Regions from separate parts of the Tsukamurella soli genome, predicted to be linked through region 1. Evidence: riboswitches for the same ligand, from Rfam matches in the RefSeq annotation. Region 1 holds a riboswitch; the other holds the start of a gene.

The links. A riboswitch is a leader RNA that binds a small molecule or an ion and turns the genes downstream of it on or off. The one in region 1 is predicted to bind fluoride.
Region 2: it holds a riboswitch for fluoride, as region 1 does, so the genes downstream of both, ABD908_RS11480 (universal stress protein) here and ABD908_RS20015 (universal stress protein) in region 1, are expected to answer to the same signal.

The regions. Positions count from the first base shown of each region.
Region 1 is NZ_BAABFR010000081.1:17,173-22,162, forward strand. Features, by position in the region: gene ABD908_RS20000 (VOC family protein) at 1-435, opposite strand, end outside; gene ABD908_RS20005 (alpha/beta fold hydrolase) at 456-1,319, opposite strand; gene ABD908_RS20010 (TetR/AcrR family transcriptional regulator) at 1,383-1,997, shown strand; fluoride riboswitch at 2,147-2,221, shown strand; gene ABD908_RS20015 (universal stress protein) at 2,282-2,869, shown strand; gene ABD908_RS20020 (fluoride efflux transporter FluC) at 2,866-3,357, shown strand; gene ABD908_RS20025 (fluoride efflux transporter FluC) at 3,354-3,716, shown strand; gene tsaB (tRNA (adenosine(37)-N6)-threonylcarbamoyltransferase complex dimerization subunit type 1 TsaB) at 3,744-4,373, shown strand; gene rimI (ribosomal protein S18-alanine N-acetyltransferase) at 4,363-4,866, shown strand; gene tsaD (tRNA (adenosine(37)-N6)-threonylcarbamoyltransferase complex transferase subunit TsaD) at 4,863-4,990, shown strand, end outside.
Region 2 is NZ_BAABFR010000030.1:13,480-18,469, forward strand. Features, by position in the region: gene ABD908_RS11455 (FAD-dependent monooxygenase) at 1-1,056, opposite strand, end outside; gene ABD908_RS11460 (TetR/AcrR family transcriptional regulator) at 1,148-1,753, shown strand; gene ABD908_RS11465 (DUF1684 domain-containing protein) at 1,764-2,546, opposite strand; partial or broken gene ABD908_RS27640 (ATPase) at 2,668-2,817, opposite strand; gene ABD908_RS11475 (hypothetical protein) at 2,814-3,101, opposite strand; fluoride riboswitch at 3,203-3,277, shown strand; gene ABD908_RS11480 (universal stress protein) at 3,316-3,828, shown strand; gene ABD908_RS11485 (metallophosphoesterase) at 3,879-4,688, shown strand; gene ABD908_RS11490 (respiratory chain complex I subunit 1 family protein) at 4,699-4,990, shown strand, end outside.

The sequences.
Region 1 (4,990 bases):
GAACCAGATCGTCGTCCCGAAGCCGGTGCGGTCGGGCACGTCGCCGTCGGCGCCCAGCGGCGCGCCGAGTACCGCGGCCCAGAACGGCGCGATCGCGGTACTGTCCGCCGTGTCCAAGCCCAGCTCGACCACCGTGATCGCGGTCGGCCGCGCCGAGACGCCTTGCGCCGCTGCGATTCCCGAGAACGTCCGTGCCAGGGATATGTCCCGGTCGGTGACCTCGCCGGCGTCGTGGCTGGTCAACCGCACGTCGATGTGGCCGTACGTCAGAAGTATCTCGGGGTGGTGGTTCGCGGCGTCGGCGGCCGCGCCGAACGCGTCGACCAGCCGGACGCCGGCCGCGAACGACCCGGTCTCGAAGCGGGTGCGGAGGGTGCGGAGGATCGGCGCCCAGTCGGGGACGTCGGCGTCGCGGATGCGCTGTGCGTTGACCATGACTCCATCGTGCACCCGCCCTATGACAGATCGGGGCCGCTCGCCGTCGGCACCGCGCTGATCCGGGTCACCGCGTCGACCACGGCCTCGGGCCGGTCGAGGGCGACGAACGTCCGCGAGCCGGGGACCTCGGTGAACGTCGCGCCCGGGATCGCCGCTGCGAGTCGCCGACCGAGCGCCGGCGTGAACGCGCCATCGGCCATGCCCCACACCAGTGCGACGGGAGCGGTGAACGACTCCAGACGCGACGTCACCGCCGCCAGATCGGCCGGCCGTACCTGCCGGAGGAAGGCCACGAGGTCGTCGAGGATCGCGGCGTCGCGCAGTGGGGCGATCGCCGCCGCGGTGAACGCGGGATCCGGGTCGGTCGCGAGCAGTCCATAGCCCAGTGGTGAATTCCGTATCGATCGGAACCACATGGCGGGCAGCATGATCCGGGTGATCACCTTCGACTTCATCAGGCCCAGAGTGGCCTTGAAGGGCTGCGGTGGGAACTGGTCGAACGCGTCGCAGTTGGTCAGTACCAGCCGCCCCACCAGGTCTGGGCGCGCGTCCACGAGGAACTGGCAGAGCGCGCCGCCGGTGTCGTTGCCGACCAGGGTCGCGCCGCGCAGATCGTGGGCCTCGAGGAAGTCGGCGATCAGCCGCGCGGCACCGGCGGGGGAGCGGTCGGCCGACGACCCCCACGGGATGCGGTGCGAACCGAGCGGCCAGTCGGGGGCATAGCATCGGAATCCGGCCGCGCCGAGGCGGGCGGCGACCTCGTGCCACAGGGCGGCGGGTGCGAGCACACCGTGGACGAAGACGACGGGGGGACGTTCTGATCCATCGGGCCCGTAGACGCGGTATTCGACGGTTCCGGAGGGGAGTGAGGAGGTGGGCATCGAATGGCCTGCTCTCGTGCGAAGATTTACGAACACTCTGTATGAAAGTTACGTGCAACCTGTATGGAAGTCAATAGGCGGACCCAGGCCGACCGCACGGCAGCAACCAAGGCGGCCCTGACGGCGGCCGCCCGGCGCCTGTTCGCCGAGCACGGCTACGGCAATGTGGGCACCCAGGCGATAGTCGAGGCGGCCGGCGTGAGCCGCGGCGCGCTCTACCACCAGTTCGGGGACAAGCTCGGGCTGTTCACCGCCGTCTACGAGGACACCGAGGCCGAGGCGGTGGGACGCGCGATGGCGATCGTCGCCGAGGCCGGCGACGACGACCCGCTGGCCGCGTTGCTGCGTGGGTTCGACGAGGTCGTCGCCGCGCTCACCGACCCGGGGATGAGCAGGATCCTGCTCATCGACGCGCCGGCCGTCCTGGGGTGGGAGGAGTGGCGTGCGCGAGGTGAGGCCTACGGTCTCGCCGTCATCGAGGGGCTCATGAACCACGCGATCGCGATCGGCCGGATCCCCGATCAGCCGGTCCGCCCCACCGCTCACGTGCTGCTCGGGGCGATCGACGAGTCCGCGCTGTACGTCTCGCGCGCCGCCGACCCGGATCGGGCGCGTGCCGAGGTGCGTGCCGTCGCCGAACGCCTGATCGCGGCGCTCGCGTTGCCGCTCGAGGGCTGACCGCGCGGCCGGACAGCAGCTGCGAGGCGGCCGCACGGATGACGGGTGTGAAATCGGTCACAGTCCGCCGGTCGTCGCTGGAAACACGCCTGCCACGGCGCTTTCGGTCGCGCGTTCGAGTGGCATCGCCTATTCGATGCGGGGTAGTGTTCACCACCGGTGATGGAACTCGCCAGGGAGTATCGATCCCGAACCGCACCAGTGCTGATAGTTCCTGCGACACGAGTGTCCCGGTGGTCGGAGCCGACTCCGCGCCGGGACGGCGACTGCGGAGGAGGTACACGGTGCCCGACCACACGGCGCGGTCCGGTGAAGACGGTGGTACGGACGGCGGAGGTGCGGGAGCGCCCGCGGTGGAGATGGACCGATCCGGATCGGTGTTCGTCGACCACACGTCCGAGCGGTACACGCCCGGCGATCCCAACCTGGTAGTCGGTTGGAACGGTGATCCGTCCAGCGTAGCCGCCCTGCGGTTCGCCGCCGATCTCGCGGAACGCATCCGCGCCCGGGTCGATGTGGTGCACATCCACGACTTCGCCGACACCCCGATGGACCCGGACTCCGGCGACTGGGAGGAACTGGTCGACCAGCGCCTCGACGACCTCGCACGTGCCGCCAAGGAGCAGCTGTTGGGGGCGGTGACAGCGGGGTGGACCTATCACGTGGCCCGCGGTGAGTCGCCGTCCAAGCTGCTCCTGCGGGTTGCCGGCGAGGTCGGTGCGTATGCGGTGGTCCTCGGCAGCCCGCACAGCGGGCTGCTCGGTGTGCTCGACGAGTTCTTCGGCAACCGCTTCGCACGGGGGGTCATCGCCCACAACCACACCGTGCCCATCGTCCTGGTTCCGGTCGAGCCGACGGGTGAGCGGTCATGACCGGCCCACTCGTCCGTAAGGAGCAGACGTCGTCGCGGTCCGCCGCGCCGCGCCCACTGCACCTGCGTCCCACGAGCATCGCGCTGGTGTTCGTGGGCGGCGCGGTCGGGACCGCCGCACGGTACGGTCTGGCGCGCCTGCTGCCCACGTCGCCGGGGCACTTCGCCTGGTCGACGTTCATCGTCAACATGGTCGGCGCGTTCGTGCTGGGTGTGTTGCTCGAGACGCTCGTCCTCTCGGGGCCCGATCACGGGGTGCGCCGGCACACCCGCCTGCTGCTGGGCACGGGCTTCTGCGGCGGATTGACCACGTACAGCACGTTCATGCTCGACATCCACACGATGCTCGCCGGTGCCGACGTCGGCACGGCTCTGGTGTACGTGGTCGCGACGATCACGGGCGGCGTACTGGCAGCCACCGCGGGAGTCGCCATGGCGAGTCCGGTCCGCCGGATCGGAAGGGGCCTGCGGCGGGCGGTGCGACGGTGACCGCGCTGTTCGTCGTGCTCGTCGGCGGCTTCGGCGGGTCGTTGCGGCTCCTGGTGGACGGCGCGATCCGATACCGCTGGACCCGCATGGGCCAGTGGGCGACGTTCGTCGTGAACGTGACGGGTTCGCTCGTACTGGGCTCGCTCGCGGGCCTGCTGGCCGGCCACTCCATCGACGGATCGCTCGAGACGGTGCTGGCCACCGGCCTGTGCGGCGGTTACACCACGTTCAGCACCGCGAGCGTCGAGACGGTCCGGCTACTGCAGGAGCGACGCAACGTCGCCGCCGTCACCTATGCCACGGTGTCCCTGCTGGTGTCCTTGGGTGCCTGTGCGCTGGGGTACGTGGTCGCTCGGTAGCACCCGAGCGCTCAGTAGACTGCACGGGTGTTCGTCCTCGCCCTCGACACGGCCACGCCGTCGCTCACGGTGGGCGTCGTCGACCTCGACCCCCACGCCCCGCATGCCGCGACGGTGCTCGCCCAGCGCGGCCAGACGAATTCGCGCGGCCATGCGGAGGTGCTCACCCCGTTCATCCTCGAGTGCCTCGCCGAGACCGGGGTGGCGCGTGCGGACCTGGGCGCGGTCATCGTCGGCTGCGGACCCGGTCCGTTCACCGGACTGCGGGTCGGCATGGCCACCGCCGCCGCGTTCGGCGACGCGCTCGGCATCGAGGTGCACGGCGTGTGCAGCCTGGACGCGATCGGGGTGGGTGGTGACGGTGACGTCCTGGTGCTCACCGACGCGCGGCGCCGAGAGGTGTACTGGGCCCGATACGCCGACGGTGTCCGGACCGCCGGGCCCGGCGTGTGCGCACCCGCCGAGTTCGGGCTCGACGGTGACTGGCGCGCCGCCACCGTCGACGGTGGCGGGGCGCGCGTGCTGGCCGAAGGTGCGCCGACGCCCGCGACCCTCGCCGCCGTCGGGGCACCGCTGATCGGCACCCCGCCGCGGCCGCTGGTGCCGCTGTACCTGCGCCGCCCCGACGCAGTGGAGATGGCGTTCCGTGGCGCCTGAGTCCTCTTCGGCGTCGCGCGAGTTCACAGTCGGACCGCTGCGGCAGTCCGACGCGCCGCGCTGCGCCGAACTGGAGCGGATCCTGTTCCCCGGCGACGACCCCTGGCCCGCACGGGCTTTCGTGTCCGAGCTGCGGCAGCCGCACGTGCGCGTCTATGCGGCCCGCGACGGCGAGGTGTTGATCGGCTACGCCGCGATCGGCCTGCTCGGTTCGGCGGCGGAGCCGGAATCGGAGATCCACACGATCGGCGTCGACCCCGCCCACCAGGGGAGGGGCGTGGGCCGGGCGCTGCTGGCCGCGCTGCTCGCCGACGCCGAGGCCCACGGCGGTCCCCTGTTCCTGGAGGTCCGCACCGACAACGACCGGGCGATCGAGCTGTACGAGCGGGTCGGATTCGAGCGGGTGGGGTTGCGTAAGCGGTACTACCGGCCGTCGGGCGCGGACGCCTACACGATGCGCCGCCCGGCGCCGGCCGAAGAGGAGAAGCAGTGATCGTCCTGGGTGTCGAGAGCTCGTGCGACGAGACCGGCGTGGGCCTGGTCCGCTGGGACGTCGGCAGCCGGACGTGCGAACTCCTGGCCGACGAGGTCGCCTCGTCGGTCGCCGAGCACGCCCG
Region 2 (4,990 bases), on a different contig from region 1:
ATCCTCGTCGCCGTCGACGTACTTCTGCAGCAGGCCCGATGCGATCCCCAGCATCCGCGCCGCAACCGCGCGCCGCTCCGGCTCGTAGCTGTCGAGCAACTCCGGCGACCCGTCGGCGAGCTTCCAGCCCAGGTTGTACGCGTCCTGCACGCCGGTGTTGAGTCCCTGCCCGCCGGTGGGCGGGTGCACATGCGCAGCATCCCCCGCGAGGAACACCCGACCGCCCCGGAATCGCCGGGCCAGGCGCACATTGGGTCGCCACACCGTCGACCACGCCAGATCCGACAGCACCACGCCTCCGCCCGACAAAGCGTCCAGGCGCGACTGCAGCGCTGGCAACGCGGTCTCGACGACGAGGTCTCGCTCGCCGAGCGGCGCGCCGAACTGGAAGTACGGGGTGCTCGGCAGCGGGCTGAACATGATGCCGCGCATCGGGTCGTCGGCACCGGCGAACCAGTGCCCGTGCTCGCGGTCGATCCCGTCGGCGCGGACGTCGCCGAGCAGCATCCGGATGGATTCGTCTGTGCTTCCTTCGAATTCGATGGCGAGCTGCTTGCGGACGGTGCTGCGGCCACCGTCGGCGCCCACCAGGTACGCGGCGCGCACCACCTCACCGGTGCCGAGCGTCGCCGTCACGCCGTCGGCGTCCTGCTCGAAGCCGACCACCCCGGCGCCGAGTTCGACCCGGACTCCTAACTCCGCCAACCGATCACGCAGGATGCCCTCGGTCTGCGACTGACCGAGGAAGTACGTGTCGGGGTACGGCGTCGACGGTGACGGCGCGACCGGCTCGGCCATCATCCGCTCGCCTACGACGGTGCCGCCGATGTGGATTCGGAACGGCACCGCCGGCGCGCCCGCCGCCAGCACGGCGTCGAGCACCCCGAGATCCTCGAAGACCTCGAGCGTCCGCGGCTGCAGCCCGTCGCCGCGGGAGCCGGTGAAGAACGTCCCGGCCGCATCGACGATCCGCGCGGGTACGCCGCGCCGCGCCAGGTCGATGGCCAGCGTGAGGCCGGTGGGTCCGGCTCCGGCGATCAGTACTTCGGTGTCCACGACTCCTCCAATGAATCTATTTTCAGTGAATTTAGATTCATACTGCGCTTGTTAGGGTCTACGGTCAAGGGGGACGTCGAGGGAGGTGCGGATGCCCAACGGGCGCAAGGAGAAGGCGGCCGAGACAGAGGCTGCGCTGAAGGCCGCGGCGCGCGCGGTGTTCGCCCGGAAGGGCTACCTCAACGCCAAGATCACCGACATCACCGCCGAGGCGGGTCGAGCCGCGGGGTCGTTCTACAACCACTTCGCGAGCAAGGAGGAGCTGCTGGCGGCGCTACTCGCCGACCTGGCCGCGGCCGGTGACGAGAGCGCCCTGGCCGGCGACCATCTCTCGGACTTCTCCGATCCCGCGGCGGTGCGCTGGCACGTCGCGCAGTACTGGCACTTCTACCGGCAGCATGCGCCGACGATGCGCGCGCTCGGCCAGGCCGCGCTGGTCAGCGACGAGTTCGCGCGGACCCTCGCGGAGTTCACAGCAACCCAGGCCGCCGACATCGAGGACCACCTCGACCGCGTCACCGCCGCGGGCATGCGGCTACCGGCGACGGCCGATCTGTCGATCGTGATGATGTACCGCCTGCTCGACGGTGCCGCGCAGGCCTGGCTGGAACAGCCCGCGGACACACCGACGGACGACGAGGCCGTCGAGGCGCTGACCCGATTCGTCTACCGCGGCCTCACCGGCCGCGACTACTGAGCGAATCGGTTCACGCGCGCTCGAATGGAGTCCGCTCCCCCGCGGTGACCTCGAACGGCAGGTGGTTACCCGCGGGCGGGAGCGGGCAGGTCGCGAAGTCGATGAACGCGCACGGCAGGTTGACGGCGCGGTTGAAGTCCAGCACCACCTCGCCGCCGGCGGCGAGCACAGCGTCGGATGCGGCGACGGCCAGACTGCGGTTCGCGGCATAGGTGCTCACGCCCGACGTCGCGTCGGTGAACAGAACGAAGAGTCCAGATCCCTTGCCGTTGAACGCGATCAGCCGGCGCTCGGCGCCTTCCCACGCGAACACGAGCTCGCCGGGCGAGGTGTACACGTGCTCGAGCCCCTCGGCCACGGCACCGACGGTGACGGGGCGCGGCTCGGCGTACGGTTCGAAGCGCGCCGACACGACCCACGCCTCGTCGGGATCGAACGCGGGCACGCCGCGGAACGCACGCACCACTGGCGACTCCGCTTCGTGCACCCGGATCAGGTAGCCGTCGCCGCGGCGGGCGACCTCGATCCGGCGGTCGCCGTCCTCGACGAGTTCCCCCGGGCCGGTCGGATGCAAGGTGAAGTCGCGCCGCGCACCGTCGTCGCCCTCATGGTGCGCAGTATCGCCGTCGAACCACCAGGCCCCGGGCAGCCCGTCGAACCGCTCCGGCTCGGGGCCGAGCCACTCCAGTCGCGTGATCGCCAACCACCCCAACGGGGCTGCGAGGTCACGCTCGCGGGCGGCGTGCCAGTCCTGCCAGTCCGCGGCGAATCGAGTGCGCGATGCGGTGGTCATGGGGACTCCTGTCCGTCGACGTCACGGGGTGCAACGCCACGCCGGCCCGCAACCTTCCATTCGACTCGCTGCGAGCGGAACTGCGATCCTGCCCCCAGCTCCCGACGGCGGCACGGAACCGCTCGAGGACGGTGCGCTCGATCGGTACCGCGAGCAGGTTGTGCTCCCGGGGCTTGATCTCGTCGAAGCGCTCGGTGAACACCCGGAAGGCGTGGTCCACGGGCACGTCGACGGCGATCTTCACGCGGATGGCGGCGGGGTCGCTGCTCATGATTCGGGGTTCCCTTCGGGTGTCGACTTCGGCGAACACGTCTGCTCGGCTACTTCTTTGAACGTGATCAGGGCCTGGTTCCAGTACGACTCGAGCTCGCGGCGCATCAGAGCCAGGCCGTCGGGCCGCGGGCGGTAGATCCGCTCCCGGCCGCGGGCGTGCACCTCGACCAGCCGCGCGTCGAGCAGGACGCGCCGGCGACGCGGGCGAATACGCGACGCCGCGTCGGATCGGCGAGCGCGTGCCAGGGATCGACGGTGGCAGTGGGCACGATACGTAAGCAATCACTTACGCATTGACTGGTCTATGCAGCCCGCACAGAGGGCCCGGCCGTCGATTCAGCATCGTTGAAAGCTGGCAATGCACGCGATGATCGGCGTACCCTCACCATCACGGCGATGGATCCCGCCGGTGCCGGTGACGGCCGAACCGCATTCCCGCTGATGGTTCCTACGAGTGAGTCCGGGCCGTGCCCGGACGCGCTGCGTAGGAGGGCCCGTGGACGGATCCACTTCACTCGTCGCAGACCGGGCGACCGGCGACCACCACCGCATCCGTATCCTCGTGGGCTGGGACGGCTCGGACGACGGGCTCGCCGTGGTGCGATTCGCAACCGAGATCGCCGTCCGCCTCGACGCGCAGGTGGACGTGGTCCATGTCCATGATCTCAGCGACATGCCCGAGGACCCCGACGGGGTCGACTGGGACGAGCAGGTCCAGGCGCATCTCGACCTACTGACCCACCGGATCGAGAACGAACTGGCCGGCCTGCGGAACGGGTGGACCTATCACGTGGCACGCGGGGAGGCGCCCGCCCGGCTGCTGCTGCGGCTCGCCGACGACCTGCACGCCTACATGCTGATCCTCGGCAGCCCGCACGCGGGCATCTTCGCGATCATCGCGGAGGTACTCGGCCACCACGTCGCACGCGGAATACTCGCGCGAAACCACACGCTGCCTATGCTTTTCGTCCCGGTCGATCGACGCGGACACCGTCGCGCACCAGCTTGAGGATCCCCCGGGAACCCGACCAGTCCACGCTCCGTCGAGAAAGGCCCACCATGTGGTTGGTCCCCCACCACCCCACGCCGACGCGGGGGTTCCTCCGCACCCCCGAGCGTGTCGCGCTCGCAGGTGACTGGCACGCGAACCTGTCGTACGGCCGCGAGGTGATCCGTCATGCGCGGCAGCGCAACGCCGACGTCCTGATCCACCTGGGGGACTTCGGCTTCGACTTCACCGACGAGTTCCTCGATGGTCTCGAGGCGGAGTTGAACGAGGACGAGATGATCCTCGGTTTCGTCGAGGGCAATCACGAGAACTACGACAGGCTGTTGGAGCGCCCCGTCGCCGACGACGGCCTGCGCTACCTCCGCGAGCGGATCGTCCACCTACCCCGCGGGTTCCGGTGGCGGTGGGGCATCACCTACTGCCTCGCGGTGGGCGGCGCGTACTCCCTGGATCGGGTACTGCGCAAGCCGGGGAAGACGTGGTGGCCGCAGGAGATCTTGCGCGAGGACCAGGTCGACGCCATCGCGGCAGCGGGCCCGGCCGATGCGATGTTCTGCCACGACTGCCCTGCGGGCGTGGCGATTCCAGAGCTGACCCACGACCGGATCGGCTTTCCGCCGGAAGACATCGAGGGGGCGGACCACTGCCGGGACACACTGCGGCGACTGGTTGACCAGGTGCGGCCCGCACGTCTGTGGCACGGCCACTATCACCGCAGGTACCAGTCCGTACTGGACGCGGGGGCGTACCGGACCGTCGTCGACGGACTCGGCCGCGACAAGCAGCCGATCGACAACAACATGGTCGTGGTCCCACTCGGGGCCCTCGGCGCCCACCGCGCCTCCCGCGCAGCCGGCTGAGGCCCGACCCGTGCCCGCGATTCCCGTTGCAGCCGTGCAGGTCCTGCAGGTCGTGGTGGTTCTGCTGGCCTCCCCACTGGTCAGCGGCTTCATCGCGTCGGTGGAGGCCCGCATGCAGGGTCGACGAGGACCACGGGTGCTCCAGGTGTATTACGACCTGGCGAAGGACTTCTCCAAGGAGACCCTCGCCCCGACCGGCGCGAGCGTTCTCTACTTCCTCGCGCCCGCGCTGTCCTTCGCGTGCTACCTGACGGTGCCTATGCTGATCCCCGTCCTCACCAGCTTCGCGCTGCCGCTGGGCT